DNA from 4 places in the Terribacillus sp. DMT04 genome. Region 3 is predicted to be linked to each of the others. Evidence: riboswitches for the same ligand, from Rfam matches in the RefSeq annotation. Region 3 holds a riboswitch; each other region holds the start of a gene.
The links. Region 3 has a riboswitch for S-adenosylmethionine ahead of KS242_RS02645 (iron-containing alcohol dehydrogenase family protein). Riboswitches for the same ligand answer to the same signal wherever they lie in the genome.

Region 1 (7,892 bases), 1.4 Mb from region 3:
ATATCAGATCCGCCCCGCGGAAATGTTGCCAGCTTTCCTTCTTTTGTATAACCAAAGAAACCTGGAATAACAAGCACCTCGTCACGTTTACGAAGATTGTACAAATGATCGAAGCTTTCATCAAGTATACGGGCACCGCCCAGTTCCTCTCTGACAAGAAGGCCCGCCTCCTGTGGATTAACATAGGCTGCTTTTACGCCTAATTTGTTTAGATAAGCACTAAATACTTTCGCCAGCGAATCTTCTCCCGTAGCTTTCAAAGCGTCCATTTTATCCAAAACAGGAATCGTATCAGCTAGTATTCCATCTAAATGATCAGCTATTTGCTCAATTAGATTGTTATCCAGCTCCAAGTCACTTACGATGGAGCGAAAACGCGCTAGTACTTTCTCGACCTGTTTGCTGACGTCTTCTCCTTTGCGATGCGCCTCGCCAATTGCAATCAGCAAATCTGTTACCTTCGTATCTGCTTTATCCCGTTTCCCTGGTGCAGAAACAACAATAAATTTCCGTTCTGTATCTTCTTTTACAATTTGTGCTACTTTGCGGAGCTGTTCCGCACTTGCTACTGAACTACCACCAAATTTAGCTACCTTCATATCTCTCTCTCCATTACGCTTTTTCTTTACATAGATAAAATAGTATCACAGGTTTTCTGCCGCTGACTAGATGAAAGACATAATTTTGAGAAAAAAGTGACGATATTAGTTTACGTAATATTATTATAGTTAACTGTTTATGCAGATTAACTTATCTATAGATAGAAAAAGGACATTACATCCATTGTATATTACAAAAGGTAATGTCCTAACTTCAATCTATCATCTTATTATCGCTCTTTTAGTCTTTCTTCTTTCTCGGATATCCGAGAAGTATCGCAATGCTACCGCAAATACCAATAAGGATTGGGTAGTAGGAATATTGCAAGATGCTTACTGGCGATATACCCGCTACGCTAGCAGCTGCCAGTAATTGCGCACCGTATGGAATTAGCCCTTGGATGGTACAAGAGAAGATATCTAAAATACTTGCGGTTTTTCGCGGATCAATTCCATACTTATCAGATATATTCTTTGCAAGCGGTCCGGTAATTAAAATAGAGATCGTATTGTTAGCCGTCGATAAATTCGTAAGACCTACAAGTCCCGCTACACTAAATTCAGCACCTTTTTGTGACTTGATTTTTCGTGTAGAGAGGTGAAGCAGAAAGTCAATCCCGCCATTGTGTTTAATAACTGCTACCATTCCAGCTATTAAGATAGCGAGAAAGGCGATTTCATACATACCGGCGATTCCGTCTCCTATCGTTTGGAAAAGCGTCATCATTTGATAGCTGCCATCAACCAAGCCTATAACACCAGAAAAAACAATTCCTAATGCTAAAACAAGGAACACATTCATTCCGGCTAAAGCAAAGATAATGACGGAAATATAAGGCAGAATTTTTACCCAATTATAACCAACATGGTCTACTTGTGCTGTTTCACCTATTGTCATTACTCCTAGAATAATGCTGGTTACGATAGCTGCTGGCACCACAATCCAAAAATTCACTTTAAATTTATCCTTCATTTTTACACCTTGCGAGCGAACGGCGGTGATTGTCGTATCTGAAATAAAGGATAAATTATCACCAAACATTGCTCCGCCAACAATTGCCGCTGTGACGAAAGCTACCGAAAGTTCGGTTTGATCGCTTATTCCCACACCGATTGGCGCTAACGCCGCAATCGTGCCTACTGATGTACCCATAGCCAGAGAGATAAAGCAGGCAATAATGAACAGACCTACAATAAGCAGGTTTTGCGGTACAAAAGATAATGCGAAGTTAACTGTAGCGTCCACAGCTCCCATGCCTTTTGCTGTCGCTGAAAATGCCCCAGCTAGAAGAAAAATAACAACCATCATCATGACATTTAAATTACCTGCGCCTTGGCAAAAAATATCAACCTTTCGTGCAAAAGTTTCTTTTCGATTCATCGCCAATGCCACAGCACCCGCAATAGCAATAGCTACAATAACCGGAAATGCATAAAAATCACCCGTAATAATTCCTGAACCAATAAATAAAATCAAAAAAACAAGAAATGGGATGAGTGCCCATGGATTTCCTTTTTTCATCGTTCCACCTCCAAATATAATACGACAAATCATTCTCCAACTTGCAACCAAAGAAAGACCCCTTCTCATATAACAAGAAGAGGCCTTATAGCTATAAAACACTTCTCTTATCTTTACAAGCTTTGGCTTGCTGGATTTGGCACAGCAACTTAATTATTAAGTTCCGCTGCCGAGATATCATCGGGCCAGTCCCTCCATCTCTCTTAATAAGAAAAAAATATTATTTTTTTGTCGCAGTAAATAAGAGGATACATGATTTAAGTTTCATTATCAATGAAAATCTTAATGGATAATATTGGGGGTATTCGGGTGCTTAACAAAAAGCAATTGTTAAATATGAAGATTCTGATGCATTTTAGCGTTATGCATGATTGTCGAATAGATTCCTTTATTTGTAATCGTCTGATTTCTTATCCTATTATAGAAAAAACGGGGAGTAATTCTCCCCCGCTGAACTGTTTAATATACGTCTTTCCACTCATCGATATTGTTTTTATCAAACTTAAATGGATCGCCTAACATAATCTGTGTGCCTTCCCCATCTTCCACAACTTCTACTTCTCCGAGATCACGCAAATCAACTTTCTCGCCAAGTTCGCCGCTTATGTTATCCTCTCCTAGTTCATAAGCTGTATACGCAGCTGCCTTACCAACATCAATCGGATTCCAAAGGTACATCCAAGGGCTGACGCCACTCTCAATATATGTTGCCATTTCACTTGGAAGCCCTAAACCAGTCAGCGCAACTTCTCCCTCAAGTCCTTTATCAGTAAGCACTTTGCCCGCTGCTGCAATACCGACTGTGGTTGGTGCAATAATTGCTTTCAAATCTGGGTATGATTTTAGCAGTGCTTCTGTTTCAGATACACTTTTATCTCGCAAGTCGTCTCCATAAGCTACCTTTACAAGTTCAATATTTTTGTATTCCTCTTTCTCCAGTTCCTTCTTCATCCATTCGATCCACTCATTTTGGTTCGTTGCCTGACTCGTTGCACTCAATACAGCAATTTGTCCCTCGCCGCCTATCATTTCGGACACTGCTTCAATCTGTACGCGCCCGATTCGTTCTGGGTTCGCTTGGTTCACGTGGATATCACGGCTGGCTGCATTGACTGCTGAATCGACAGACAATACTTTGATTCCTTGATTTCTCGCCTTTTTCAGAGCAGGCTCGAGTGCATCCGGGTCATTACCTGCGACTGCAATTACATCTACTTTTTGCGTAATTAACTGTTCAATAATCTGAATTTGTCCTTCAGCAGTTGGCTGATCCGGCGATCTTAAAATTACTTCTCCGCCTAATTCTTTTACTGCGCTCTCAAAGCCTTCCTGCATCTTTTCGCCATAAGGATTTCCTGTGTTCTTAAATACAAAAGCATATTTCTTTGGCCCATCGTCTGTATTCCCGGATGCACCGTTGGATTCTGGTGCTCCTTGGCTACAAGCAGCCAGCATGCATACCAATACAATCAATCCTACCCACTTTGCTATTTTCTTCATCATGGTCTCCCCTTTTTTCTATTAGTATCAGCTAAGCTGGAGTACTCATTTTCTTTTTATCATGCTGCCTAACTTTGGAATGGCGACAGACAGTATGAGCAATGCGCCAACAATGATTAAAAACAGCTGGCTCGGCATATTGATCAGACCAAGTCCATATTGCAGATAGCCAATAATGAAAACAGCTATTACAACACCGAGTACGCGGCCTTTTCCGCCAGCGGTGCTCACACCTCCAAGTGCAGCCATGGCAATAATATCAAGCTCATACATTGTGGCAATATTTGGTCTCGTACTGCCCATTCTAGAAGTTAGGAAAATCGCTGTAATAGCAGCCAATAGTCCTGCAAGCATAAAGACAATTACTTTTATACGGTCAACTCGCACACCAGAGAAGCGGCTCGCAGTCGGGTTGTTACCGATAGCAAACACCTTTCTGCCAAAAGTTGTTTGGTGCAAAAGAATTCCGAAGACTATAGCAAAAGCTGCAAAAACAATTAACAGAAATGGGATTCCAAATACATAACCCCACCCAAAGAAACCGAACCACTCTGGGAAGCCTCCTGCTGCTTGATCTTCCAATATAATGTAAGCAATACCCCGGTATAGGATCATCGTGCCAAGCGTGACAATAACGGCTGACAGCTCTTTGAACTTAACGATTAGCAGGCCATTGATTAAACCGCAAACAGCTCCCGTCACAAGACAAGCCACGATTGCTACTTCCATCGGCAATCCAGCAGTTGTGTAAAGAGATGCCATGACAACGGAAGACAATGCGACTGTAGATCCTACCGAGATATCAATATCCCGCATAATCATAATCATCGCCATAGGGAAAACGATTAAAGCCTTATCCAAAAACACCATCGTACCATCCCGCAAGCTCGGATAATTGAAAAAGTATGGCGATACATAACTGCCAAACAGCATAACTGCTACTAAAATGAGCAAAAGCATCCATTCCCATTGAAAAAACAAGCGTTTCCAGGAGAACGGCAACTGCGTTTCCAACGTACGAGGTTGATAGATTTGTTTTTTCTGTTCCATCAGCCAGCCCTCCTTAGCAAGTGTGTCCGATCAACACGCCGCTTTACAATGACATTTACGATGACAGCAAGCAAAATAATAAATCCTTGAATACCGTTTTGCCAGAATGGAGATACATTCAAAAGCGGCAGTGCATTATTCAAGATTCCGAGTAAGATTGCACCTAACAGAACACCAGCAAGCTTTCCCGAACCACCCGCAATACTGACACCGCCAAGAATACAAGCAGCAATAACAGTCAGTTCATATCCAGACGCCGTATCGCCTTGGGCAGAGGCGAATTTAGAGACCCACAAAACGCCGCATAAGCCGGATAAGCCGCCCATAATTGTATAAACCAGCAACAAAATACGCCCTTGTCTAATACCGCTCACTGCTGCAGATTGCGGATTACTGCCAACCGCATAAATTTGTCGGCCGGTACGTGTGTAATTCAGGAAATAAAAGAATACGAGGCAGAAAACGACTGCAACCCAGATCAGATGATTTATTCCTAAGAAAGATCCTCCCGCCAACGCAACGAAACCTTCTGACATTTGATAAGAACTTACCCACTCTCCATCGCTAACCAAAAATGTTAGACCGCGGAATATGTTCATTAAAGCAAGCGTCGCGATTATCGGCAGCAAGCCTACCCTTGCGATGAGCAAGCCGATGACCATTCCGCACACAGCCCCGATTATCGTTCCGAATAATAAACACAGAAGCGGATTGATGGAAGGATTGGCTGCGACAAGCTGTGCCGTCAGCATACCTGACAGCGCTATGACAGCTCCTATTGACAAATCAATACCTCTTGTGATGAGGACAATCATCATTCCTAAGGAGAGGATTACTAAGATTGACGTGTTTGTTGCCAGATCAAGTATATTTTCGCCCGTTAGAAAAGAAGGATTTCGCATCTGTACACCTATACATAAAAGAATTATGAAGAATAACAAACCTAACTCACGAAACTGATAAAACAATGTCAACATGTTTTTCTTCGTATTTTCTGCATGTGCCACTTTGTTCTCCAATGATATCCTCCTCCTTTTAGCCGCTCTTCTTCTGCACTGGTTCTTCACCCATTGCGGCTTCTAGGATCATCTCCTGTGTTACTCCCCTATTTACAAATTCAGCAGCTATCCTGCCTTCCTTCATAACGAGAATTCGATCACTCATACCGAGGATCTCCGGCATTTCTGATGATACAAACAAGACCGCATAGCCTTCTTCTGCAAGCTGCTGGACAATCTCATAAATTGCCGCCTTCGCTCCGATATCCACTCCTTTAGTCGGTTCATCTAATAAAATGACCTTCAAGTCCTTTGCCAGCAGCTTTGCAACGGCCACTTTCTGCTGATTACCGCCAGAAAGGGAATGGACGGTGTCAAAAATACTTGTTGCTTTAATCTGTACCTTTTCTCCGAATGTTTTCGCCTGCTCTTTTTCCTTTGCACGATGAAGCCAAGTAAACGTTGACAAATCAGACAAATTGGCAAGTGTTACATTTTTTTCGATACTCCAATCCACTACCAATCCTTGTTCCAGCCTGTCTTCTGCCAAATACCCAATTCCATTCTGCATCGCTTCTTGTGGATTACGACTTTTAACCGGATTGCCGTTAAGCAGGACTTCACCTTTCTCAAAACGTTTAATCCCAAAAATAGCCTGACATACCTCTGTTCTTCCTGCACCCACTAGCCCTGTCATGCCGAGAATTTCACCTTTTTTAACCGAGAAGCTGATATCCTCAAAGTCGCCCAGCTTAGATAAGTTTTTTACTTCTAAAATGGTATCGCCAGCCGTCACTTTCTTGTCAGGAAATATTTGATTAATCTCTCTTCCAACCATCGCTACAATCAATTTGTCATTCGAAATTTCATCTACATTCCAAGTGCCAATATATTTGCTATCACGAAGTACAGTTACCCGGCTTGCCAGACGATACATATCTTCAAATCGATGAGAAATAAAAATAATAGACGTTCCTTCATCCCGCAATTTTTCGGTTATGCGGTACAACTCTTCACTTTCTCTTGCGGTTAAAGCTGCAGTCGGTTCATCCATTATAATAATTTTTGCTTTCGTACTAATCGCCTTCGCAATCTCAATAATTTGCTGCTGGGCAACGCTCAACGTATTCATTTGGGCTTTAGGGTCGATACTGCTGCCCAATTCGCGCAAAAGCTCCCGTGCCTGTTTATGCATTTCCCTCCAATTCAGCGTCTTCCAAGTCCGGTGTCTGATTTCATGATTCATAAATATGTTTTCGGTGACAGATAAATCTGGATAACTAGTAACATGCTGATAAATCGCTGCAATGCCCATCTTTTCTGCTTCATTTGGATTTTGGAAGCTTATCTTTTCACCGAAAAGGTACATATCTCCTTCAGTAGGCTCGTGCACGCCCGTAATAATCTTGATAAAGGTCGATTTACCGGCACCGTTCTCCCCCATCAACGCATGGATTTCCCCTTTTTTCAGCTGAAATTGCATATCATCCAGCGCCTTGACACCTGGGAACGCTTTGGTTATGCCTTTCATCTCCAGGACAAATTCATTTAACAAAAGTACCTCCTCCAATCAATAAAGCGCTTACATAGAGAGTATGAAAAAAGTCCCGCTTCGAAAAGGGGACGTCTTTCTGTTATGGTATCCATTCTTCTGCTGCTTGAGCTAACGACGTGTACGTCTGTATTCGGATGGAGCAAAACCAGTATGTTTCTTGAATAGTTTTGTAAAGTATTTCTGATCTTGATAGCCAACAGCTTCCGCGACCTCTACCACTTTTGCCTCGGTATTTTCCAACAGCTGCTTAGCAAGTTCCAGCCGTTGATTTGTTACATAGTGCAGCACCGTTTCATTCGTATGCCTTTTAAAATAAGCACAAAAATAAGTTGGATTCATATACACATGCCCAGCTACTTGTTCAATTGTTATACTATCCTGCAAATGATCCTGTATGAATCCTTTGGCCCGTTCCACTGCTGTTTGGTCCGACTGCTTGTGAGACTGTATGCACAAACCGGCCAACGTTTTCGTCCAGCTTTCAAATGCCTGCACGAACTCTATCTCGGGAAGTGATCGGCCGGTGAGTTTGCCTAAACGTTGCAGCATGTTATTTACCTCTGTAACTGGCAGACGTCTGCTGACATCATGCAGCATCTCAATGCCAGTTGTTTGAAGCAGCGCTGCCGTCCGTTCCATTTGCTGCAATGAAGAGAGCTCTTTTCGTA
Region 2 (7,892 bases), 940 kb from region 3:
GAGTGCACCTTGTGTAAGACCTTTTTGTAATTTTTTCTGCCCGGCGAACAACAGTATTAAAGTAGGCAGTATGATGATAACAACACCAGCCATGACGACTCCCCAATCCGAAGCAATCTCTTGTGTTTGCAGCTGTTTAAGTCCGATTTGGACCGTCCGAGCTGACTCAGTGTTCGTAACAAGGAGCGGCCATAAATACATGTTCCAGTTTGTCAAAAAACTGTAAATGCCCAAAGTAACTAGACTTGACTTGCTGACAGGCAGAATAACGTTCCAAAAGAATCGAAACCTGGAAATACCAGCGACTTGAGAAGCCTCGTAAAGCTCCTGCGGTATTGTTTTAAAATGCTGGCGCAACAGGAACGTACCGAATGCCAGTGCAAAGAATGGGATGGTCAAACCGACATAATTATTCGTCCATCCAAGACTTTGAACAGTCATGAAGTTTGGAACCATGGTTGCTTCCCAAGGAATCATCATGGTCGAGATGAACAGGAAAAATACAAGGTCCCTGCCCTTGAATTTCATGAAAACGAAAGCAAACGCTGCTAAACTGCTTACGAGCAGCTGACCAATCATAACAATTGCTGACGTTGCAAAGCTGTTGATCAAATATGTGAGCAGCGGAACCTTCTCAAATACTTCCACATAGTTTGTTAACGAAAAGCTGCTAGGCAGCAGCTGCCCATCCAGCACTTCCTCGCCATCCATGAACGAAATACTGAAAGCGTAGAAAATCGGAAACATCATGACAGCGGCGCAGATAATCAGGACAGTATACAGGCTGATGCGTTTTGTGCTGGTCATTGATAGTGCACCTTCCTTTCGCCTAACTTAAACTGAAGCACGGTTAACACTAGAACACAGAAGAATAGGATAACAGCTTGTGCACTTGCCGATCCGACATCGTTATTAATAAAGGCATCCTTATAGATGGAGTAGACAATTACATTCGTTGATTCCACAGGTCCGCCTTTCGTTAGAATATCGATTTGACCGAATGTCTGGAAAGCATTAATGAAGGACACGGTTATGATAAAGAACAAAGTTGGTGACAGCATAGGCAGTGTAATGCGGCGCAGCTGATAAAAATAACTTACCCCCGCAACTCGCGCATTCTCATATAGATGAGGATCAATATTTTGCAGACCGCCTAATATAATTAGATATGCGAAACCAGTACTCATCCAGATGGTGGAAAGAGAGACGGCCAGCAAAGCGTAATCTGGGTTTTGCAGCCATTGAATAACTGGTAAGCCAAGCCACTGGGCAATCTTGCTGAACACCCCGATTGATGGGTTGTACATAAACATCCAGATGACACTGGATGCTGCTACACTCATCCCCATCGTCGAAGAAAAGAAAGTCCGGAAAATGCCTATTCCCATAATCTTCTCACTGGTCAGCAATGCTAGGAAAAGGGCCAGTATGATAGTTGCTGGAACTGTGAATAGCACAAACAGAACGGTAGCTTTTATACTGCTATGAAAACTATCAGAACTAAAAATATATTGATAGTTTTCCAGACCGGCAAATTCAAATGGACCAATCTGATCTGCTAGAAAAAAGCTTAAATATATGGTGCGAAACATTGGATAAAAAACAAAGACGCCGAACAGTATGATAGAAGGCAATAGATAGAGCCAGCCTTCAAGAAATGCAAATCGACTCTTACTTGGCTGCTGTTCCTCTGCTGGAACAGACTGCAGTTCGCGGGCGGCATTCATCTAAGCACCTCTCTGGCTGACTGAGTCGGCTGAACTTCATTAGAGGTCCAAAGCAGCCTTCCTTTGTCTTGAGAAAACAGATGGATTGAATTTAAGTCAAAACGAATTGGAATCTGATCTCCAACCGAAAATTGCCATTGGCCGTTCCAACGGGCAATCCATTGCTTCTTCGGATCATCCATGATAAATGTGATAAGCGTCTCTGTACCGAGGATTTCTGTATTAACGACTTCCACAACCACATCTGCTTGCTCGGGTGCAGAGAAGTGAATATGCTCTGGCCGAATGCCGAATAGTACCTGCTTGCTAGCTTCTTTGCTGCTGCTTTTCATCGGGTTAGGAAGTGTGCACTGCTGTGACAGATAAATGCTGGCTGGATTTATTCCCGCAGCCATCACATTCATGGCAGGAGATCCAATAAATGTTGCTGTAAAGGCATTGGCAGGATGGTTGTATATGTCAAGCGGTTTGCCGATCTGCATGACCTGGCCTTCATGGAGAATCATCATGCGGTCGGCCATTGTCATTGCTTCTGTTTGATCGTGTGTGACGTAAATCATTGTAATTCCTAACTTACGCTGAATTTGTCTGATTTCTGAACGCATGCGAGCACGAAGCTTGGCATCTAAATTAGACAGCGGTTCATCCATCAGGCAAAGAGGCGACTGTGTCACAATAGCTCTTGCCAAGGCGACACGCTGTCTCTGACCGCCTGACAGCTCGCGAGGCTTTCGTTTTAGATAGTCAGCCAATCCAAGCATTTCAGCAGCTTCTGTACAACGATGCTGTTGTTCTTCACGTGATATTCTCTTTGTATGTAAGCCAAACATAATATTCTGTTCCACATTCAAATGCGGATACAGGGCATAATTTTGAAAGACCATGGAAAGATTTCGTTTATTTGGAGGTGCATGATTCATTCGTGTTCCATTCACGAATAAGCTGCCATCTGTGATTGGTTCCAGTCCAGCTATCATGCGGAGGATGGTGCTTTTTCCGCAGCCAGAAGGACCAACCAGCACGAAAAATTCACCTTGCTCCAGTTTTAAATCGACTTTTTCAATGACATTTTTCTTGCCATCATAGGACTTCTTTAATCCGGCTAGCTCTACATGTGCCATAATCTGCTCCTTCCTGAAGGTCATTATTTAGAACAATTACACTATAACTGGTGAAAGTTGAGCATTCGTGAAGGGTTCGTGAAAATTGATTTACATATAGGAGGTCAAGGTGGATTAATTTTACATAATGTGAACAATCCCAATAAAAAAAGTCTTGCAGGCATTTGCCTGCAAGACTTTTTGCTTGCGGTTACTTTTTACGAACTGCTCTTAAAATTAAGCTTAGGACAAACACGAAGATGATTGCTCCGATTAGAGCTGGAATAATCGCGATGCCAGCTAAGTCAGGGCCGAAATCTCCGAAAATCAAACCACCGAGCCAAGCACCGATGATACCGGCAATAATATTACCAATAATTCCGCCTGGCACATCACGCCCCAGAATTAATCCGGCAAGCCAGCCGATAATACCGCCGACGATAAGGTATAAGATAAAACTCATTATAATTACCTCCAGTGTTAAGTAACTAGTTTTCTTCTGTAACTAGTAATAGCTTTCCCGACGAACACAATTCGCAAACCTCCTTTGTTACTGCTATAAAGGGAAATACCTTGATGATTTACATGTTTTTAAAAATAGCTCCATCATTCTACACAGCAACTCAACATCACCTTAATAATAAGCCGTTATAGTTAAAGTACAGAAATCGTTCTATTTATAAGCAATGATGACAATCCAGATACTTACAGGGAGATGATCTGAATGACAAATCAGTTTAATCCGTCGTATGAGTCAGTAGCTGCAAGGTCGCTTGCTAATCAGTCGTTACCAAAGAGCAGTCTACCCGTCATCGCACACCGCGGAGCGTCCGGATTTGCACCAGAAAACACGATTGCAGCCTTTGATTTGGCAGTCGAGATGCATGCTGATTATATTGAGTTGGATGTGCAGATGACAAAAGATGGTCAGCTTGTTGTCATTCACGATACCTCCATTAATCGCACTAGCGCAAATGCACCGGATGAAACTGTATATGTGAGGGATTTATCGTATGCTTCGCTGCAGTATTTTGATGTCGGTGCTGCTTACGATGCCATGTATGAAGGTGAGCGTGTACCGCTGCTGGAGGATGTAATTAAAAGATATAAAGGGGAAACCAAGTTTCTAATTGAACTGAAGTCTCCGGAACTGTACGATGGTGTCGAAGAAGTAATAGCAGAGACGCTGGAGAAAAATGAACTGGCTAATGTTTTGCATGCAGAAGTAATTTTGCAATCTTTTAATTTTGGGTCAGTCGCTTACTTGTCACAGCTTTTGCCACATGTCCCGCTCGGTGTGCTGACATCACGAAGTGCGGATCTTACAAATCGGAAACTGGATAAGATATGTACGTACGCTGATTATGTAAATACACATTTTACTAACGTAACACAAGACGATACACTGGTTAGCAGAATTCATTCACGTAATATGCGGATCATGCCGTGGACTGTGAGAGCACCTGGTGAAGTGCAGCCGCTTATACATGCTGGTGTAGATGGTATCATTACAGATTATCCTAATTATGTGAAATAAGGTAAGGAGACCTGAATCGTGAAGGTCTCCTTTATCTTTGTTATCTATTTTGAACGAGTCGAAGCAATTCAAATGCTCTGTCTCCAGCTATTGCTGCGAGATCCTCCCAGTACTCGTCGCGTTTTAAGTCGAGTTCAACAATTTGCTTGGCTAAATCCAGGGCTTCCTGTTCATTTGCCACCTGTCATGTGCTCCCTTCTGTGAGTTCCTTCTTCTTTATAAATGCAGTATATAAATAACCGCATCCAGATGCATTAAACATGTCAGTGATGTTAACGAGGTTTTTAGTTGTTTGTTAGGTTTCCTTACATAACGCTAGGAGTATTTACAAATTACGGTATAATGAGCTGTAACAGCACAGGATGATGAGGTGAACAGATGAGTAACGAGCCTTCTTATAAGAACAGGAAAGTAATCACAATAGGTATTGTGAGCGAGCTGACTGGTCTTACAGAGCGTAAGATACGTTATTATGAAGAACGCAAGCTCATTTTTCCAGAACGTTCAGCGAAGGGAAATCGCAAGTACTCTTTTTCAGATGTAGAGCAGCTGATTGATATCGCCAACAAAAGAGAAGAGGGTGTGCAAACTTTCGAGATTCGTCAGCAGATGCTAAGAGATAAGAGAAAGGAAGCGGAAAGAGAAAGCCGCCAGCAAATGCTTCGCGGACAAATCAACGCCCGCTTTGGGATACAGAGAGAATAGATGTGTACGTATGTGTTGGGAGGCCTTGTACACAGAAAAGCCGGATGATGTTCATCCGGCTTTTTATGCTGTTTAAATACAGCCAGAGCTCGTTCTCTTTGTTGTTTACAGTCCACTATCGGCGCGGGATCTGTACCGACGACACAGTGATGAAGTGTACAGGATGTTCCCTTATTTTCAAAGCAAATGACAAAATCCTTTAATGTCTGATAATAATATTCGTATCGATGAGAAAATCCTGTATTTAAATGTGGAGTTACATGGAATAAAAGCCATATGTTGTCGCCTTCTGCAGCTTGATCAAGCGCTTGTTTGAAAGTGTGGTGTTATCAAGTAACCGTAAATATTTGCGATACCATACAGCCAATGTTGTCAAAATGTTCCTGTTATCCTGTTTTGCAATATTATCCTTTACGCTAGTACATCAAATGTGTGTGATTTTTCGCTAAATTGTAAATTATTATTGACAATCTATTCTTTGGAAGGTAAAGTAACAAACAGATCAACACAAACGCATAATGAAATTCTTATCAAGAGTGGCGGAGGAACAGGTCCTGTGAAGCCCAGCAACCAGATCAGATGATCTAGGTGCTAATTCCTGCAGCCGGTAGGCAATACCGGACTGAGAGATAAGAGAATCGCTGCATACGTATACGGTGCGCTTCTCTTATTCAAGAGAAGCGCTTTTTTAATGTAGTTGATAACAGCTAAGAAAAGGGGATAAAAACATGAAAAAAATCTTAAGCTTCGGACTAATTGGATTATTAGCATTATTTTTAGCGGCATGCGGCAATGACACTTCTGGTGCACTAGCAGAGGACGAAATCTTGGTAGGGGCTACGGGCGGACCGCATGAACAAGTGATGGAAAAGGTAAAAGAACTTGCAGCTGATGAAGGAATTGAAGTAGAGATCAAAACGTTTAACGATTACAATACACCAAACAGTGCTTTAGATGAAGGAAGCCTGGATGCCAACAGTTATCAGACGTTGAGCTTCCTGGAAGATCAGAAAGAAAATAAAGGCTATGAACTAACGGAAGTATTTAAAACACTAACATTTCCAATGGGTATCTACTCTGAAAAAATTAAAGGCATTTCAGAACTAAAAGAAGGCGATAAAATCGCTGTACCAAATGATCCAGCAAATGAATACCGTGCATTAAAATTGTTTGAACAAGCCGGTGTGTTAAAAGTTGATCCGGAAGCAACGAATACAGCAACTGCAAAAGACGTAGTTGAGAATCCGCTTAATCTGGAAATCGTAGAATTGGATGCAGCACAATTGCCAGCGCAATTGGAAGAAGTTCAAGCAGCAGCCATTAATACAAACTTCGCAATGGGTGCAGGATTAACAATTAAAGATGACGCCATTTTTGCTGAAGATATCGAAAACAATCCGTGGTCTAATTACTTTGTTGTTCGAACAGCTAATAAAGATGATGAGATTGTGAGCAAGCTGAAGGATATCTATCAGTCTGACGAGATGAAGCAATTTGTAGAAGAAGAATTCAACGGATCTGTTGTTCCAAGCTGGTAAGGGGGAAGTAAATTGATTGAATTAAAGAATGTAACCAAAACCTTTACCACTGGCAAGAAAACAGTGGAGGCATTGAAAGATGTCTCCCTAAAAATTAAAAAAGGTGAGATCTATGGCGTGATCGGATTCAGCGGAGCGGGGAAAAGTACCCTGATCCGCTGTACTAACTTACTGGAACGTCCGACCGAAGGAGAAGTACGTATAGATGGAATAGATCTTACAAAGCTGAAAAAAGGGCAGCTACGTAAAGAGAGAAGCAAAATCGGTATGATCTTCCAGCATTTCAATTTGCTTACGACAGCTACTGTGTACGAGAATGTAGCTCGTCCGCTGAAGCTTAGTAAAGTTCCAAAACACGAAATCACCGAGCGTGTGAAGAAATATTTGAAAATTGTCGGTCTGGAAGAAAAGCAACATGTATATCCAGCTCAATTATCAGGCGGACAGAAGCAGCGAGTTGCAATTGCTCGAGCGCTTGCTCAGGAACCAGAGGTCTTGTTAAGTGATGAAGCAACGAGTGCGCTGGATCCGAATACAACATCCTCCATTTTAGAGCTGCTGCTGCGTGTGAATAAAGAATTGGGAATTACGATTTTCTTAATTACCCATGAACTGGATGTTATTCAGCGTATTTGTGATCGCGTAGGTGTGATGCATCAAGGAGAGTTAGTCGAAGAAGGTTCAGTCATTGATGTATTCACAAAACCACAGCATCCGCAGACAAGAAACTTTGTCTTTGACGATGCGAACTTCAAAGTTCCGGATAGCGTCAAGAAAGGACTTAGCGCAACAGGGCGGATTATTTCGCTTACCTTTATTGGAAGTTCTTCCAGTGAGCCTTTCCTTGCATCAATTACGAAGAAATACGATGTTGTTCCAAGTATATTAGCAGGTGGAATTGATCAGCTGAAAGAAAACTCTGTTGGGAAACTGCTCATTCATCTGCAAGGTGATGCTGCTGAAGTTGAGAAAGCTATCTCTTATTTAGAAGAACGTGAGATAACGGTTGAGGAGGTGGCGTCATGATTGCGGAATTTTGGACAGAGTGGGGTGCTGATATTACACAAGCACTTTGGGAAACCATTTTGATGACAGCCATCCCATTGGCAATATCAATTATCATCGGACTTCCTTTAGGTATTTTGCTCGTAATGACACGTAAAGGCGGTCAGGCAGAAAATCGGACATTTTATTCAATTACAAATGCGATTATAAATGTTATTCGTTCTATCCCATTCATTATCCTTCTTTTCCTATTGATTCCGGTAACGCGGTTTGTAGCTGG
Region 3 (7,892 bases):
ACTGTCTGTTTGTGCAATAAAAGCAATATAGTCTGGAAAGAAAGGATTATCCGCGGTTATTTCTTGAAGTTTTGCAATGCTATGCTTATCACCAGACGCAGCTTCTTTTCGAGTTTCTTCGAACGAACTGCCGATATACGGGAGGCACTGTTCACGCAACGTGGTAGCAGACAACTGTTTAATTTCTTCTGACCAATCAGCTAAGCTATGCGCATTAGAATGATGGAGTAATTGGAGCAGTGCTTTCCATGTATTCCGCTCATGTACAATCTTTAAAGAACGTTGAAGTTGATCTGAAAAGCCATTTTCTGGGTTATCCCACATCTTATCAATATGCTCAAGCGTACCAGAAAGTGATGTGTTCGTTATCGCGGCAATACCTAAAGCCGCTTCCCAGAGTAACGATGATTCGAAATGAATGGTATAATCATTATTTGCTTTAAACCCAGACTGAATTATCTTCATATTATCACCTCAGTAATATTCTATATTATCGGAATATTATATTCAATAAAAATCGAATGGAGCGTCTTGAAAATGGTGTATCATCGTGCATTTGGTGTTTATGCTGTCATCTATAAAAAAGGAGAATTACTCGTTATTCATAAAGGGAGAGGTCCGTATTGTAACCGATATGATTTGCCTGGAGGCAGTCTGGAAGAAGGAGAGGGCTTACTGGAGGCTGTTATTCTTGAAGTAAAAGAAGAGACAGGCTTGTCAGCAACTATTTCTAGGCAAATTGGAGCGGTTGATTTCGTGCTTCCATGGAAGTGGAAGAACTTTACCCATGTGCATCATACAGCTGTTTTGTATGTTGCAGAGGTGACGGGAGACTTGCAGGTTCCCGAGCAGTTTGCCGGGCAAGATGCGAAAGGGGCGACTTGGATACCAATCATTCAGATATCCGCCGCAAACAGTTCTCCTTTAGTAACACAAGCAGTAAATTGGCTTCGTTCAGGTGAACTGCCGCTGGAAACGGTCGTCTATTCAGATTGGGAAGTGAAGAAGGGGTGTTTTTAAGAAGTTAATCAGGGTATTACATAAGGAAAAAGAAGGTGTCGCTGGCAATGAAAAAGATTGGTTTGTATCTATTTAGTGCTATGTTTATCGCGGCCGCTATTGCACACTTTGTATTAGATGACGGGTTTGTCGCTATGCTTCCTGCGTATGTGCCGCTGCGCTATTTCTTAATTTATTTGACTGGAATTGCAGAAATCGTATTAGCTATTGGTCTGCTAGTACCTTCGACTAGACGGTTCACCGCCATTGTAACAATCATTTATTTAATTGCCATTTTCCCGGCAAATATTTATAGTGCGGTTTATGATATACCGGCTCCTGGTATGGAGGAGACAAATCAGGCAATTCTATATATCCGCTTGCTTTTCCAGCCGCTGTTAATTTGGTGGGTATGGAAAGTAACACGACGATAATTCATTCAAGCAATACTCTGTGTCCCTTGTGCATACGTTAAAGTATCAACAAAATGCCGAGGTGACGTATGCATTCTATCAGTCTTTGTATGATCGTTAAGAACGAAGAAGAAGTCCTTGCTGGCTGTTTGGAGAGTGTGCAGGATTTAGTAGATGAAATTATCATTGTCGATACGGGTTCAACAGATAAGACCAAGGAGATTGCTTCCCAGTTTACAAGCCGAATTTTTGATTTTGAATGGATCAACGATTTTTCTGCGGCTAGAAATTACAGCTTTAGTAAAGCGACAAGTGACTATATTATGTGGCTGGATGCAGATGATGTCCTATTGTCAAAAGATCAAGCAGCGCTTCGTGATTTATGGAGTGGAATACATGATGATGTGGATGTGGTGTCTATGTATTACCACACCGCCTTGGATGAAGCAGGGCGTCCGTTATTTTTGTATAGACGCAACCGGATTGTGAAGCGCAGCAAAAACTTTCGCTGGCGCGGGGCAGTGCATGAGTACTTGGAATTTGGAGGGAATATTGTTGCATCAGAAATAGCGGTCACACATCGTAAAAGTGAAAAGTCCCATGTGCTCTCTGACCGCAATTTGCGTATCTATGAATCCTACGTGGCCTCTGGCAGAGAACTGACGCCAAGAGACATGTTTTATTATGCAAATGAATTGAAAGACCATGGAAAGCTTGAACAGGCAAAGTCTTATTATATGGAATTTCTACGTTCCAAACAGGGCTGGGTAGAAGATAATATTCGCGCCTGTCAGTATTTAGCGGATTGCTGTAAAGCTACAGGCGATACCGAAGCTTATCGTATGCATCTGTTTCGTTCTTTTCAATATGACCGTCCGCGACCGGAATTTTGCTGTTTTATTGGAGACTTTTTTACAGAAGAACAAAACTATGATGCAGGCGCGTATTGGTACCGGCAAGCTTTGGATTATGAAGGAAAGGAACTGCCAGGCTTTAGTGTACCTGCGTATACGACGTGGTACCCATATGTTCAGCTGACGCTTTGTTACTCTCGGCTAGGACTGATGGAACAAGCGAAGTCTGCCCATCTTCAAGCTGTTTCTTATCATCCAGATCATCCGAGTGTCCAGCATAATGCGGCGTTTTTTGAGAAGCTAAGGCTTTAATGTTCATTTCTTGTTCGGTGTGTCATAATACGAATTATCAAGATAAGATATGGAGGATTATTTGTGGCATTAGATATTATTGCGTGGATTATTATTGGGTTGGCATTCATTGCTAGTTTTGCAGGAATTATTTACCCGGTTATCCCATCGCCGCTAATGCTCTGGATTGGTTTCCTTGTGTTCCAATTCATGCTAAGTGATGGCGATTTGTCTGTTCTATTCTGGATTGCAATGGTAATCTTGACGGTCATCTTGATCATATCGGATATTATTGCGAATAGTTACTTTGTGAAGAAATTCGGCGGCAGCAAATGGGGAGAACGAATCGCAGCTATTGGTGTTATTGTCGGTTCGTTTATCTTCCCGCCTATCGGAATCATTGTTGTCCCGTTTATTGCTGTCTTGGTGACAGAGTTAGTCCAAAGAAGAACGCCGAAGGAAGCACTATATTCGTCAATCGGATCGTTGCTAGGTTTCCTCGGTGGATCGATAGCCAAGATTGTCATTCAGCTTATTATGATTATTTGGTTCTTTATCGCAGCATTTGTCTAAAGAAAAAAGCGAGCATCTTTGCTCGCTTTTTTTATGCATATTCTGTTTTCTGTAGTCGCATATCGAAAATATAATAACCGAACGGAATAACGGATGCAATCAAGGCGAAGAAAGCCCATTTCAATCCCCAGCCGACTTTCAATGTGGTGTAGCCAGTCCAGGCTACATACAGAACGAATAGTCCTCCGTGGATGGCGCCGATATAGGTTACGAAGATTGGTATGTCCATCATGTATTTCAACGGCATTGCTACGATTAGCAGCAGAAGCAAAGACGTTCCTTCCAAAAAGCCGATTATACGGAACCATTTTAGTGTCGCTTCCATGAAAGCCCTCCCAGAAACTATTTGTTAATAGTATAAGCAAGCTTGCCCATCTTTACCACTCTTAGGGAGAACTTGTCATAAGTTTGTCAAATTATCCTTGCACGTCATAAATTGTTGGCCGTCTGTCCTGGAATACGGGAATTTGGTTTCGCACATCATCCACTTGCTCCAGATTGGCTTCACCATATAGGATTGTCGCTTCCTCGCCTGCTTCTGCGATTATTTCTCCCCATGGGCCAATGATGACGCTGTGGCCGGCGAACGTATTAGCAGGATCACTGCCGGCACGATTGCAAGCAACAACATAACATTGGTTTTCAATAGCGCGGCTTAACAGAAGGGCGCGCCAATGATCCAGCCGCGGTTTTGGCCATTCTGCGGCGACAAACAGAACTTGCTGTCCGTTAATCATATGTGTGCGGATGAATTCAGGGAAGCGAATATCATAACAAATGACGCCGGCAGCTTGTACTGCCCCTAAAGAGAACGATGCCGTTTTGTCCCCTTGGTGTAGATACTTTTCCTCATCCATTAAACGAAATAGATGTGCCTTATCATATTCATGCAGCAGGTCACCAGTTGGGCCATAAACAAGCATCGTATTATAAACGCCGGATTTTGTACGTTTTGCAATACTGCCAGCAACAATGTGTACCTGGTATGTCTTCGCCAAATCATGGATAAAGTGTTTTGTTGTTTCGCCGTGCGTATCACTAATTTGATCAAGTCTTGTCAAATCATAACCCGTTGTCCACAGCTCAGGAAGCACAATCACGTCGGCGTTTTTCTGAGCTTCTTTAATTAACGCTTCAACTTGTTCGTAATTTGTATCAGGATCACCAAAGACAACATTGTGCTGTACAAGCGCTAGTTTCATTGTTTCACTCCTTGATTTTCTGCTATGAATGATTCCAAACGCTGCATAGCTTCTACTACTTGTTCGGAAGAGGAGACATGCATAAAGTGAATCGATTCCCCGGGAGCAACTGCGCCGTCCGCAGCAGTTTTCATCGCAGTTTCTATATTATCTTTAATACCAAGCTCTTTTAAGACAGTAGGTAAACCAAGTCTGCGGTACGTAGGAAGCAGCACTAAAATCTCATCAAATTTCTCCTCCAAAGCCAGCTGTACAAGAATACCGTAAGCGACTTTATTGCCGTGCAGCTGTTCGTGTGTTTCTGCTACTCGTGTCAAGCCGTTATGGATAGAATGTGCACCGGCAATGCGTCCATATTCATCTCCAAAACCGCCTACCATACCGCCGGCCATAATAACGGTTTCTGCAACACGTAAAAAGGCACTGTCTGCACGATGATTTTGCAGTGAGCAAATCGCTGCATCCCCTTCTGCAATTAAAATATCGCGGCATAATCTAGCTGCACTGCGGGAAATTTGGACAGCAAGGGGCTGATCGGTCATTTTCTCGGTAAGTGCATCTGCTTCATACCACTTCGCTAATGTATCGCCAATTCCCGCGATTAAATAGGGAGCAGGTGTTGTGAGCAGGAGCTTGGGCTCTACAAGCAGCATAAACGTACTGCGGGGGAAGATGGTATATTCAACAAAGTTTCCTGCTTCATCATAGAAAACACTAAGAGAAGCCCATGGCGAACAGTTGGAGACGATGGTTGGAATTAAGATAACTGGCAGGTTAGCATCATTAGCTGCTGCTTTTGCAGTATCCAAAACTTTTCCGCCGCCAACGCCAATGATGAACTGTGCTTCTTGCTCTTGTGCTGCATCTGCTAGACGTGCAGCTTCTGCATGTGTGCACTGCCCATTATAGGCAACGCGTGTAACGGGCAAGTCAATAGGATCAAGAAACGGAGCTGCGGATTTCCACGATGCATCGCCATGTATAAGCAGACCGTTTGTCCAAGCCATTTCTGCTAGCTTTGCAGGCAGACTTTCTAATATATTTTCTTCACAGGCGTAATAGTTGGGAGCGCCTTTTATTTGAATGGTCATGTGATCACCTCGGTCATTATTAACACAAAAAAACTCTTCCAAGCGAATATGGAAGAGGGAAAGGTTGTGTCATTTCTTCCCCTTATCCCTCAGCTTGCTGCTGTTGGAATTAGCACCGTGTGCATCGCTGCACCGGTTGCCGGGCTTCATCGGGCCAGTCCCTCCGCCTTCTCTTGATAAGAGTGTGTGATTGCTGTATGATTTGTTCATTATCGCACTCTATTTGCAACACTGTCAAGATTGGTAATAGTCAGAAATAGAGGCGTAACAACAGGAGCGTGAGTAACATGGATTTTCCAATTTCGGATGCATTAAAACGACTGCCAGAACAATTTTTTGCCAGCTTGGTGCATAAAGTAAGTCTGCTGGAGCAGGAAGGGCACGATATCATTAAACTGGGACAGGGGAATCCTGATTTGCCGACACCACAGCATATTGTGGACAAGTTAAAAGAAGCTTCTGATAATCCGGCTTATCATAAATATTCGCCATTCCGAGGCTTTGATTTTCTTAAACAAGCTGTCTGTGATTTTTATGCGCGCGAGTATAATGTGGAATTGGATCCTGAGACGGAAGTGGCCATTATGTTCGGATCGAAGACAGGTTTAGTGGAAATCAGCCAATGTCTATTGAATCCAGGAGATTTGGCGTTGCTTCCAGATCCGGGATACCCGGATTATATGTCTGGCATTGAGCTGGCACAAGCGAGAACAACGCTGCTGCCTTTACATGCTGAAAATGATTTCTTGCCAGATTATAATACGATTGCTCACAAGGATTTAGAAGAGGCAAAGCTGCTGTTTCTTAACTATCCGAACAACCCGACTGCAGCAACTGCAGATCAGGCATTTTTCGATAAGACAGTAGAGCTGGCAAAGGAACATCAAATATGTGTACTGCATGACTTTGCATATGGGGCGCTTGGATTTGATGGGCAGAAGCCGCAAAGCTTTTTGCAATCTGAAGGCAGCAAGGAAGTCGGCATTGAGATGTACACGTTGTCGAAAACGTATAATATGGCAGGCTGGCGTATCGCCTTTGCTGTTGGTAATGCATCTGTTATTGAAAGTATTAATCTGATTCAAGATCACGTTTATGTGAGTTTGTTTGGTGCGATGCAGGAAGCGGCTGCTTATGCGCTGACATCGGATCAGACTTGTGTAGAGGAGCTTCTTCATACATATGAATCGAGAAGGGATGCTTTCCTTGGCCATCTTCGTACGATCGGCTGGGAGGTGCCAGAACCAAAAGGAACATTCTTTGTGTGGCTGCCCGTTCCAAAGGGATATACTTCTGAAGCATTTGCTGACCTATTGCTAGAAGAAGCGCATGTGGCAGTAGCACCTGGAAACGGATTTGGTGCGTACGGGGAAGGATATGTACGTGCGGGACTGCTGGATTCGGAAGAAAGATTAATAGAAGCTGCAAAGCGGATTGAGAAGCTTGGCATTTTCTCAAAAGCATAAAGAAAGCCAGTCCGTAAATGGGCTGGCTTCCGTCGTATAGTTAGCTGTTAACAGCGCAACGATTTGGACCGGATTCTACAATAGCTTCCTCAGCGTCTGCAATCGTTTCTTTTCCTTGATTGGATTCTCTGATCAACTGATAGCTATTCGGCTGCTCGTCAGGGATGCTGCCGAGAACAGAAGCAGTGAACGCACCTGCATCTTGCATCTGGAGCCGTGGATTTTTTCGATACAAATCTTCCATTCTTGCTTGAACAGTTCCATCAGAGCCGATTTCCGACAGCTCGGAAAAATGGGAAGGCAGGACAATTAAATCCAGCGACAACATGGGATACTTTTCATATAAAGTAGTGTGCAGATCTTGCACCCACTGTTCGGCTTGGCCGGCTAAGTCGGGGCGACCGATCGATTCCGTAAACAAAATATCGCCAGACAGCAAGAACGTATCATCCACAACAAAACTAACGCTTCCTTCTGTGTGACCAGGTGAGGCAACGCAGCGCACGCCTTCTTCTTGCTGACCAAATGGAATGCTTATACCGTCCTTGAGCGGAGAGAACGCAAACGCTGCTTCTTTGCCATCGTCAGCAGGGAACCAATAGGTTGCGCCTGTTTCCTCTGCCAATTTCCTGCCGCCGGACAGATGATCGGCATGCAAGTGGGTATCTAACACATGTTTGATTTGCCAGCCATTATCGTTCGCAAAAGAAGTGTAAACTTCTGTGAATCTAGCTGGGTCAACGACAGCTGCTTCCCCATTCGAGACAATCATGTAAGACAGGCAGCCTTTGCCGATGCGCATGAATTGATAAATTGCTCCCCCGTAAGTAAGGTCGCCAATTTTTCGCGGACTCATTGTTTCTCCCCAAGCTTGCATACCGCCAACGACATGCACGACCTTATCCATTCCTGCAGCCTCTAGAAGGGAGACGGCTGTTTGTGCGGACTTGCCTTTGTAGCACATGACATAAACAGGATCATTATCGGGCAATATGTTCCGGGT
Region 4 (7,892 bases), 340 kb from region 3:
TCTGGACTCAAAAAGCCGCACGAAGCTGCCCGGCTGAGATCCGCGCAAAAGAACTAATGCGCTTTATGACAGATCCTGCTATCGATGCTGTGATGCCGCCTTGGGGCGGAGAATTGCTTGTACAAGTATTACCAAAGCTTGATTGGGAGAAGCTAGCTAAAAGCAAGCCAACTTGGCTCATCGGCTATTCTGATACAAGCACATTGCTTTGCAGCTATACACTCCAAACCAATATCGCCAGCGCCCACGCTACTAACTTTTTCGACTTACATATGGACAAGCTCGATCAGACAACAAAGCAGTGGCATAACTTGCTGTCTGCTCCATCTCGCGAAAATTTCGTTCAGCATTCATCTTCTCTTTATCAATCTTCCTGGGATGCTCTTTTTGAACAAGATGACGCGTCGGGCTTTGATTTGGACAGCAAAACAGAATGGAAATCCACAACTGGTAATTCCGTGTCCTTTACCGGCCGGTTGATTGGCGGATGTTTGAATACATTAACCGCCATTGCCGGGACGCAATATGCACCAATTGAAAAATGGCGGAATGGTTTTACAGAGAACACCATTGTTTATTTGGAATGGGGCGACTGGGGGACAGCTGAAGTTTATCGAAATCTTTGGCATTTACGAGAATTAGGCTGGTTTGAGGGGGCAAGCGGTGCTATATTCGGACGACCTGCCAGAAGCACCTCTACGGAAGACTATACAATTGAACAAATGATTCATGAATTTGCAGCCGAACTTGAACTACCTATTATTTATGATGCCGATATTGGCCATATGCCGCCCCAGCTGACAATGATCAATGGTGCGCTGGCCACCATCTCTTACCAAGACGGCAGCGGCACATTGACTTATCTGGAATAGAAAAAAGAGGGGCTGACTATCAGCTCCTCTTCCTTTGTTTTGCTGGGTGTCCAGACTGGAGGTACGGGTGGTTGTATAGTTTCTCTCGAAAAGTACCCTCTTTGTACGCTTTTTTATATAACCCGCGCTCCTGCAGAATTGGAACAACTAACTCGACAAAATCTTGCAAATCTTTTGGTGTAATATAATGTGTCAGGTTGAATCCATCTACTCCGCTGCGAACAAAGAATTCTTCTATTTGATCTGCTACTTGTTCCGGACTGCCGACAAAAATGTCCATCTCAGCAGGTTTACTGAATTTTTCCTGAATCTCTTTAACCGTAAATGGTCGTGCAGCGTCTTTTGTCAGATATGCCGCTCGAGATTGTCCTTGTTCAGTATGCTTATATGTGAATAAATCTTCTTCATTCTCATAAGCAGCCAGATCATACCCCGTTGAACCGCCATATTGCGCCTTAGCTGCATCGGCACTCCAGTATTTTTTTATTTCCTCATACTTGCTGTAAGCTTTTTCTTCCGTTTCAGCTACTACGACCTGCAGGAAGGTGAATGCTTTAATCTCGTCCTTCCTTCTGCCGTAAGCTTCTGCCCGCGACTTAATATCCTCTATATAATACTTAATTTTTTCCGGTGTCGGTCCCCCTACAAAAACACATTCCGCATGTTTTGCAGCAAAATCCCTGCCCTTCTCTGAAGTGCCAGCTTGGTAAAGCACTGGCGTTCGCTGCGGAGAAGGCTCACTCACATGCGGTCCTTCCACGGAGAAATAACTGCCTTTATGCTTGATGCGATGGACTTTTGCAGCATCAACAAGCACACCGCTTTCCGGGTCTGCAATGACAGCATCCTCCTCCCAGCTATCTTCAAGCAGCTTATAAGAAACCTCTAAAAATTCATCGGCAATTTGATAACGTTCATCGTGCTTGACCATTTTTTCCAAGCCAAAATTTTGGGCTGCATTCGGTAAATACGACGTAACAATATTCCATGCAATACGTCCGTTGGTCAAATGATCAAGTGTCGAAAACTTACGGGCATTATGGAACGGCTGTTCATACGAAGTGCTTACCGTAACAGCGAAAGACAAGTGCTTTGTTACGGCAGCCATTGCCGGTATGACAAAAGCTGGATCATTGAGCGGCACTTGCACACCATCGCGCAAGGCTGCTGCCTCATCTCCTCCATACACATCATAAACCCCTAGAACATCGGCAAAAAACACCGCATCAAACTTCCCTTTCTCTAAAAGCCGCGCTAGCTCAATCCAATAGTCGAGCGATTTATACTCGCGGTGCCTTCTGCTTTCCGGGTGTTTCCATAGACCATGCGCATTATGCATGGCGGCTGTCATATCAAAAGCTTGCAGAATGATTTGTTTACGCATTTTGTTCAGCTCCTCTTTTCTATGTAAAAAAGCCTCTTCTGCTTAACAGAAGAGGCTCCTTATCCAAGGTAAATCGCTCCTCTTATCTGCCAGACATATCGTCTGCTGGAATTGGCACAGTGCATTACTGCCTGCTGCCGAAGCTTCAAAGGGCCAGTCCCTCCACCTCTCATGATAAGAAAGTACCATATAATTAGGTTAGTTTATGTTCTATTTGGTCTTGGTATTGCCTGAGGGCACCTGGTGCGTGCTGACGAAGCTTCTCAAGCAGCGCTTCATATTGGATTTCCTTCTCGCTGATCCTTTTTCGATAAGCTGCTCGTTCCCCGTCATCGATGCAAGATCGAAGCAGATCACGCATGCTCATAATCTCTTTTTGCAGCTGCATCTCTGGCGGGATATATCCTGCGTTTTTCAAGATTTTATAGCTCATCCGCATATCTTCCGGCACCCCAGACAAATCCTCTAATTCCAATGGTTTACCCGCGCCAGGCAGGTTGCGAAATTCACCATTGGCTTCTGCTTGCTTGATTTTTTCTTCTGCAAGCAAGGATATCAGATCCATGATTTCCCCTCCTACATACAAGAAAAGCAGCCGCAATAACTACGGCTGCTTTTCATTATATAGTAATCAGAATTATTTGCCAATAAATTGCTGTGTCCAGTAGTTACCGTTTTCGACATATCCGACTCCGATGTTTGTGTAATCAGGGTTCATAATGTTTTCGCGGTGACCTTGGCTGTTCATCCATGCTTGTACTACTTCTTCTGGTGTCTTTTGACCTTGGGCGATGTTTTCACCTGCAGTTTTATAAGAGATACCGAAAGATTTCATCATGTCAAACGGAGAACCGTAAGTTGGGCTGTTGTGGTCAAAGTAACCATTGTCAGCCATGTCCTGTGATTTTGCACGTGCTACTTTGCTTAGTTCAACATCTGCTTTTAAAGGACTAAGACCATTCTTTGCACGCTCTTGGTTTGTTAGTTCTACTACTTGTTGTTCAAAAGCACTTAGGCCTTCTGCTGCTTGCTTTTCTTCTGTTTGCTTGTTGTCAGCTGCAGGTTGCTGCTTTTGAGCTGGAGCCTGTGCTTGCTCTTCTGTTGCTTGCTCTTCTTTTTGTGGTACAGCTGCTTCTTCTTGCTTCGGTGCTGCTGGAGCTGTTACTTCTTCTGCCTCAGGTGCTTGTTGTGCTGGAGTTTTTGTTTCTTCCTGCTTAGGTGCTTCCTGTGCTGGTGTTTGTACTTCTTCTTGCTTAGGTGCTTCTTGTGCTGGAGCTTTTACTCCTGTTTGCTCTGTTGCTGGAGTTTGTACTTGTTTCTGCTCCGTTGTTTCTTGTGCTGGAGTTTGTGCTTGTTCTAGCTGCTGTATACCATAACCTGCTAGCAAGCTATTAAGATTAACTTGAATTTTATAAGGTGATAGGTAGTTATTCACCAAGGTATTTAAATCTTCAATAGAAGAGAAAGATCCTTTTACGACATGCACTTGTGCCTCTGCTTTTACTGGGTGAGCTGAAGCAGCATCTGCTGTTCCTGCCAAAGCACCTCCGGCTAGGATAGCTGTAGATAATGTTGTTACGAGTACTTTCTTAAACATGTATGTTGCTCCTTTCAAGGATGTGTTTTTCTTGTTGCAGCAACATCATAGCATAGGTTTTTGTGTAATATTTCAGCCTAGAATTACCAACAGTGCCGTTCCTCTGGTCTAAAACATACGAAGCCAGACTTTATGCGGAATACTACCCGATTAACAGATGAAGAAACTAGCAAAATCAATCTTGTATGCTAGTTTTTGGATGAAAATAGTGATTGACAGACTTTTTTATTCCTAGTTTCTGTAACAATCCCTCATTATTTGTAATCTACCTGTAAATTGACTTTCTTTTATTCCTTCCTTATAATCCTTTTCTCCTAAGTCTATTAGTTTTATCTGCCAAATTAGGATAAAGGTATCTCTTTAATGCTTTTATACCAGGTGATAGAATGAAATATGTTGAATCGTAGCAGCTTTTTAGCTCTTTCATCGACACACCCCCACAAAGCTTCAGTCTTTAGAGAATGAATATAGTAGAAATATGTCATTATTGGAGGAAATACAATGTTCGCTAACCCCGAAATCGGAATAGACCTTGGTACCGCAAATATTCTTGTATATACGAAACAAAAAGGAATTGTATTGAATGAGCCATCTGTTGTGGCAATTGACTTAGAAACGAAGAATGTCGTTGCTGTAGGTGCAGAAGCGAAGGAAATGGTCGGAAAGACACCGCAAAATATTGTTCCAATCCGTCCATTAAAAGATGGTGTAATTGCTGATTATGATGTTACCGCTCAATTACTGAAAGAAATACTTAAAAAAGTAAGCAAAGTGATGGGGTCTTCCCTTCGCAAACCAACCATTGTTGTCTGCACACCGTCTGGCAGTACTTCTGTTGAAAGACGCGCTATCCATAATGCAGTTAAATCTTATGGCGCGAAAAATGTCCACTTGATTGAAGAACCGATTGCAGCAGCAATCGGCGCTGATCTGCCCGTTGATGAGCCAGTTGCGAATGTGATTGTGGATATTGGCGGCGGAACAAGCGAAGTTGGCATTATTTCATTCGGCGGCGTTGTTTCCTGTCGTTCTGTCCGTATCGGCGGAGATTCAATGGATGAAGAAATTGTGCAGTATATCCGCAAGCAGTACAATATCCTAATCGGTGAAAGAACTGCAGAGCAGATTAAAATGGAAATTGGCTTTGCTTTAATCGATCATGATGAGATGACAATGGATGTTCGCGGTCGTGATATGGTGACCGGTTTGCCGAAGACAATTCAAATCTCCTCCAAAGAAGTGCAAGTGGCACTAAAAGAATCATTAGAACAGATTCTTGAGACAATCCGCATGACCCTAGAAGACTGCCCGCCAGAGTTAAGCGGCGACATCGTAGACCATGGTGTTATTTTAACAGGCGGCGGCGCACTGCTAAAAGGCATGCAGCAATGGCTGGCTTCTGAGATCTCTGTCCCTGTTCACCTAGCACCTAATCCTTTAGAATCTGTTGCAATCGGTACAGGCCGTGCCTTGCAAATGATTACGAAACTGCAAAAAGCAGCCAAATAAACAACAGGCGTATCAGTCAGCTGATACGCCTGTTTCTTTGTATTCTACCAACCCAATACCAACGCCAACTGGGTCGATTAAATAAGCAAGATAGAATCGCTCAAAGTCCATTTTTTCACGAACAACAACTGCTCCCTCTGCCTTAGCATCCTCTATCGCCTGATCCAGATTCTCTACTTGAATCTGTATACGTGTTCCATGGGGAAAATCATGCGGTCCCTTACTAATTCCCCCATTAATTGGTCCATCTGTTGTTACATCATGATAACCCCAATTCGGTTCCATGACCTCCCAGCCAAAGACGTTGGAATAAAAGCTGACTGCTTTTTCCGGTTCTTGGCTATTTAGTTCAAAACCAATCACTTTTCCTTTTATCATGTTCCCGCTCCTATCGATTTAAGAGTTCACGTATTGTATAGGCATGTTCTTCAATGACCGGCCGCAGTCCCGGATTGTAAAAGACGGACGCTGGATGGTAAGTCGGGAAGATACGATACATTTTCTCAGAAAAGATAAACGCATTATCCTCCAAACTTTTTAACTGCTGAATCGGCTGTTCAATAATTTTTCCAGCAACATGTGTGATTTTCTCCTTGGAGCCAGTTAACCGCTCCCAGCCAATTCTGCCTAGCGTTATAAGCATTTCTGGTTCAGCTTGGGCAATTTCATAATCCAATACAGGAGCATGAGCTAAAACTTCAGCTTTTGTTGGCGTTCGGTTGTATTTCTTCGTAATCGTTTCTCCGCGAATCTGCTTCGTCTTGTACTGATAAGGTCTGCTTCGGACAGAGCTGGAAATAAATATTTCATCTCTTTTAACTCCGGCTCGCTCGAGAAATAAATCCAGTTCCTTACCGGCTCTGCCGCTGAACGGTACGTGCGTATGTATTTCCGTCTCACCTGGTGCTTCTCCGACAAAAAACAACACGGGATGTTTCGGTCCTCTGCCTGGCAGAAAACCTTCGCACGGATAAGGAGCCATTCTTTCTTTTGCCAGCTGCACTAATGCTTCTGGAAGCATGCTATTTTTGCTCCAAGAGCAGCTTACGCAGTTCATTAGCTTCTTCGACTGATAACGTTACACCTTTACCCATCTTCTCATGGTTCGGCGCCCAATCCCGAATGTCATATTTCGGTTCCCGTCCATTCCAGCTGATCATGTTAAGTTCCTTCTGCCAGCCTTTCGGAGATACCGAAAGTACGCCTAGTTCTTTAACAATTTCATATGACAATTCCGCCATTTGCACTCCCACCTTTTCCCTTTTCTAAAGTCTAGCAGAACTTTTTGCTATAATAAAACGAAAACAGAGCTTTATGGAGGGATATACTATGCAACAGCCAATTCAACTAAACGACGTGCAGCGAAACGATATGCTGCAATCACTAAAGACTTATTTCGAACAAGAAAAAGACGAGCAGCTAGGCGACCTGGCCGCAGGGCTGCGCTCGACTTCATCCTGGAAGAACTAGCACCTATCTTTTATAATGCCGGAATTGAAGCATCTTATCAGTTTATGAATGAAAAGATAGAAGATCTGTTTGGGATTCAAGTGCGCGAACGGTGACCCACATGGGCAAACGATACAAGTTCTACTTCCTGACTATGCGTAAGCCAATCGATGACTCGCTTAGATGTGAGCAGTTCCACTTCATCTAGCCGCGCGTAGTTATAAGCAGATCCAGTATAAATTGCTTTATCTAAATAGCCAGGATGGGACATGACTTCCAAGGTCTCGGCATCTCCGAAGATCGCAAGCAGCGCTTCTTCATTTGCCAATGCTTTTTCGAGAGACGGCTCAAATTTATCAGTCGCTATCTGTCCCGAAGGAAGCTGCATATTATGGCGAACTGGCAGATCATATTTCTTAGCCAGCCGCAAGAACACCTTGTTGATGCCGTTATACGTATTAATATGATGATGGCTATCCAAATGCGTAGGAGTTAAACCGAAAGATAGAAAACGCTCGATTTGCGCCTCCCATTCTGCTTCTACTTCATCAGCATCAATCGTATACGAGCCTTGATAAAAGGCTAAGTTCCGAAACAAACCATGACTATCTACAATCGTGTTATGCGTTGGGAGAAGCGGCTTACCGCATGTAAGCACTAAGTGGATACCTACACCTAACTGCTTATGCGCTTTTGCTAGAACAGCAGCATGCTCAGCACCTGGCATATTCGGCATCATCGTAGCCGATGTTAAAACGCCATCTTCCAGGCAATCGATAATTCCATAATTGACTGCGCGCGAATACCCAAAATCATCGGCGTTGATAATCAGTTTTTTCATTCGTATTGCCTCCTCTTGGAACAGCGAAAGTGTTATGCACTATTTCTCCACAACCAAGAGAAACTCCTTTACCAATCCTGCAATAAAAAATAAAGACCGAGCAATTTCTGCTCGATCTTCTTAATGTGGAATATATTGTGAATCAGACGCTGCTTCCAACTCATCCAGCACTTTCAAATCCTCCGTCAAGTGCAGGAACCAATCCTTATCACCAGACATCAAGGAAAGGTCAATTAAGTT

Region 1: linked by a shared signal. The riboswitch ahead of KS242_RS09950 (Na+/H+ antiporter NhaC family protein) and the one ahead of KS242_RS02645 (iron-containing alcohol dehydrogenase family protein) in region 3 are both predicted to bind S-adenosylmethionine.
Region 2: linked by a shared signal. The riboswitch ahead of KS242_RS15225 (MetQ/NlpA family ABC transporter substrate-binding protein) and the one ahead of KS242_RS02645 (iron-containing alcohol dehydrogenase family protein) in region 3 are both predicted to bind S-adenosylmethionine.
Region 4: linked by a shared signal. The riboswitch ahead of KS242_RS04420 (LLM class flavin-dependent oxidoreductase) and the one ahead of KS242_RS02645 (iron-containing alcohol dehydrogenase family protein) in region 3 are both predicted to bind S-adenosylmethionine.

The regions. Positions count from the first base shown of each region.
Region 1 covers NZ_CP077639.1:1,873,143-1,881,034, forward strand. Annotated here, with positions in the region: gene KS242_RS09945 (aspartate kinase) at 1-599, opposite strand, end outside; gene KS242_RS09950 (Na+/H+ antiporter NhaC family protein) at 841-2,121, opposite strand; SAM riboswitch class I at 2,226-2,334, opposite strand; gene rhaS (rhamnose ABC transporter substrate-binding protein) at 2,581-3,621, opposite strand; gene KS242_RS09960 (ABC transporter permease) at 3,667-4,671, opposite strand; gene KS242_RS09965 (ABC transporter permease) at 4,671-5,690, opposite strand; gene KS242_RS09970 (sugar ABC transporter ATP-binding protein) at 5,707-7,224, opposite strand; gene KS242_RS09975 (response regulator transcription factor) at 7,333-7,892, opposite strand, start outside.
Region 2 covers NZ_CP077639.1:2,935,599-2,943,490, reverse strand. Annotated here, with positions in the region: gene KS242_RS15260 (carbohydrate ABC transporter permease) at 1-807, opposite strand, end outside; gene KS242_RS15255 (carbohydrate ABC transporter permease) at 804-1,727, opposite strand; gene KS242_RS15250 (ABC transporter ATP-binding protein) at 1,724-2,848, opposite strand; gene KS242_RS15245 (GlsB/YeaQ/YmgE family stress response membrane protein) at 3,039-3,290, opposite strand; gene KS242_RS15240 (glycerophosphodiester phosphodiesterase) at 3,552-4,364, shown strand; gene KS242_RS15235 (hypothetical protein) at 4,405-4,545, opposite strand; gene KS242_RS15230 (MerR family transcriptional regulator) at 4,743-5,069, shown strand; SAM riboswitch class I at 5,594-5,705, shown strand; gene KS242_RS15225 (MetQ/NlpA family ABC transporter substrate-binding protein) at 5,798-6,607, shown strand; gene KS242_RS15220 (methionine ABC transporter ATP-binding protein) at 6,620-7,633, shown strand; gene KS242_RS15215 (methionine ABC transporter permease) at 7,630-7,892, shown strand, end outside.
Region 3 covers NZ_CP077639.1:475,852-483,743, forward strand. Annotated here, with positions in the region: gene KS242_RS02610 (ArsR/SmtB family transcription factor) at 1-465, opposite strand, end outside; gene KS242_RS02615 (NUDIX hydrolase) at 538-1,020, shown strand; gene KS242_RS02620 (DoxX family protein) at 1,068-1,433, shown strand; gene KS242_RS02625 (tetratricopeptide repeat-containing glycosyltransferase family 2 protein) at 1,502-2,578, shown strand; gene KS242_RS02630 (DUF456 domain-containing protein) at 2,642-3,130, shown strand; gene KS242_RS02635 (DUF3817 domain-containing protein) at 3,162-3,455, opposite strand; gene KS242_RS02640 (carbon-nitrogen family hydrolase) at 3,547-4,332, opposite strand; gene KS242_RS02645 (iron-containing alcohol dehydrogenase family protein) at 4,329-5,423, opposite strand; SAM riboswitch class I at 5,503-5,606, opposite strand; gene KS242_RS02650 (pyridoxal phosphate-dependent aminotransferase) at 5,711-6,889, shown strand; gene KS242_RS02655 (MBL fold metallo-hydrolase) at 6,930-7,892, opposite strand, start outside.
Region 4 covers NZ_CP077639.1:817,328-825,219, reverse strand. Annotated here, with positions in the region: gene KS242_RS04425 (S66 family peptidase) at 1-872, shown strand, start outside; gene KS242_RS04420 (LLM class flavin-dependent oxidoreductase) at 892-2,256, opposite strand; SAM riboswitch class I at 2,336-2,437, opposite strand; gene KS242_RS04415 (DnaJ family domain-containing protein) at 2,450-2,821, opposite strand; gene KS242_RS04410 (CAP domain-containing protein) at 2,894-3,853, opposite strand; gene mreBH (rod-share determining protein MreBH) at 4,355-5,362, shown strand; gene KS242_RS04400 (VOC family protein) at 5,375-5,740, opposite strand; gene KS242_RS04395 (uracil-DNA glycosylase) at 5,751-6,383, opposite strand; gene KS242_RS04390 (YdbC family protein) at 6,385-6,603, opposite strand; gene KS242_RS18040 (DUF2164 family protein) at 6,692-6,832, shown strand; gene KS242_RS18290 (hypothetical protein) at 6,817-6,927, shown strand; gene chbG (chitin disaccharide deacetylase) at 6,909-7,652, opposite strand; gene KS242_RS04375 (IDEAL domain-containing protein) at 7,773-7,892, opposite strand, start outside.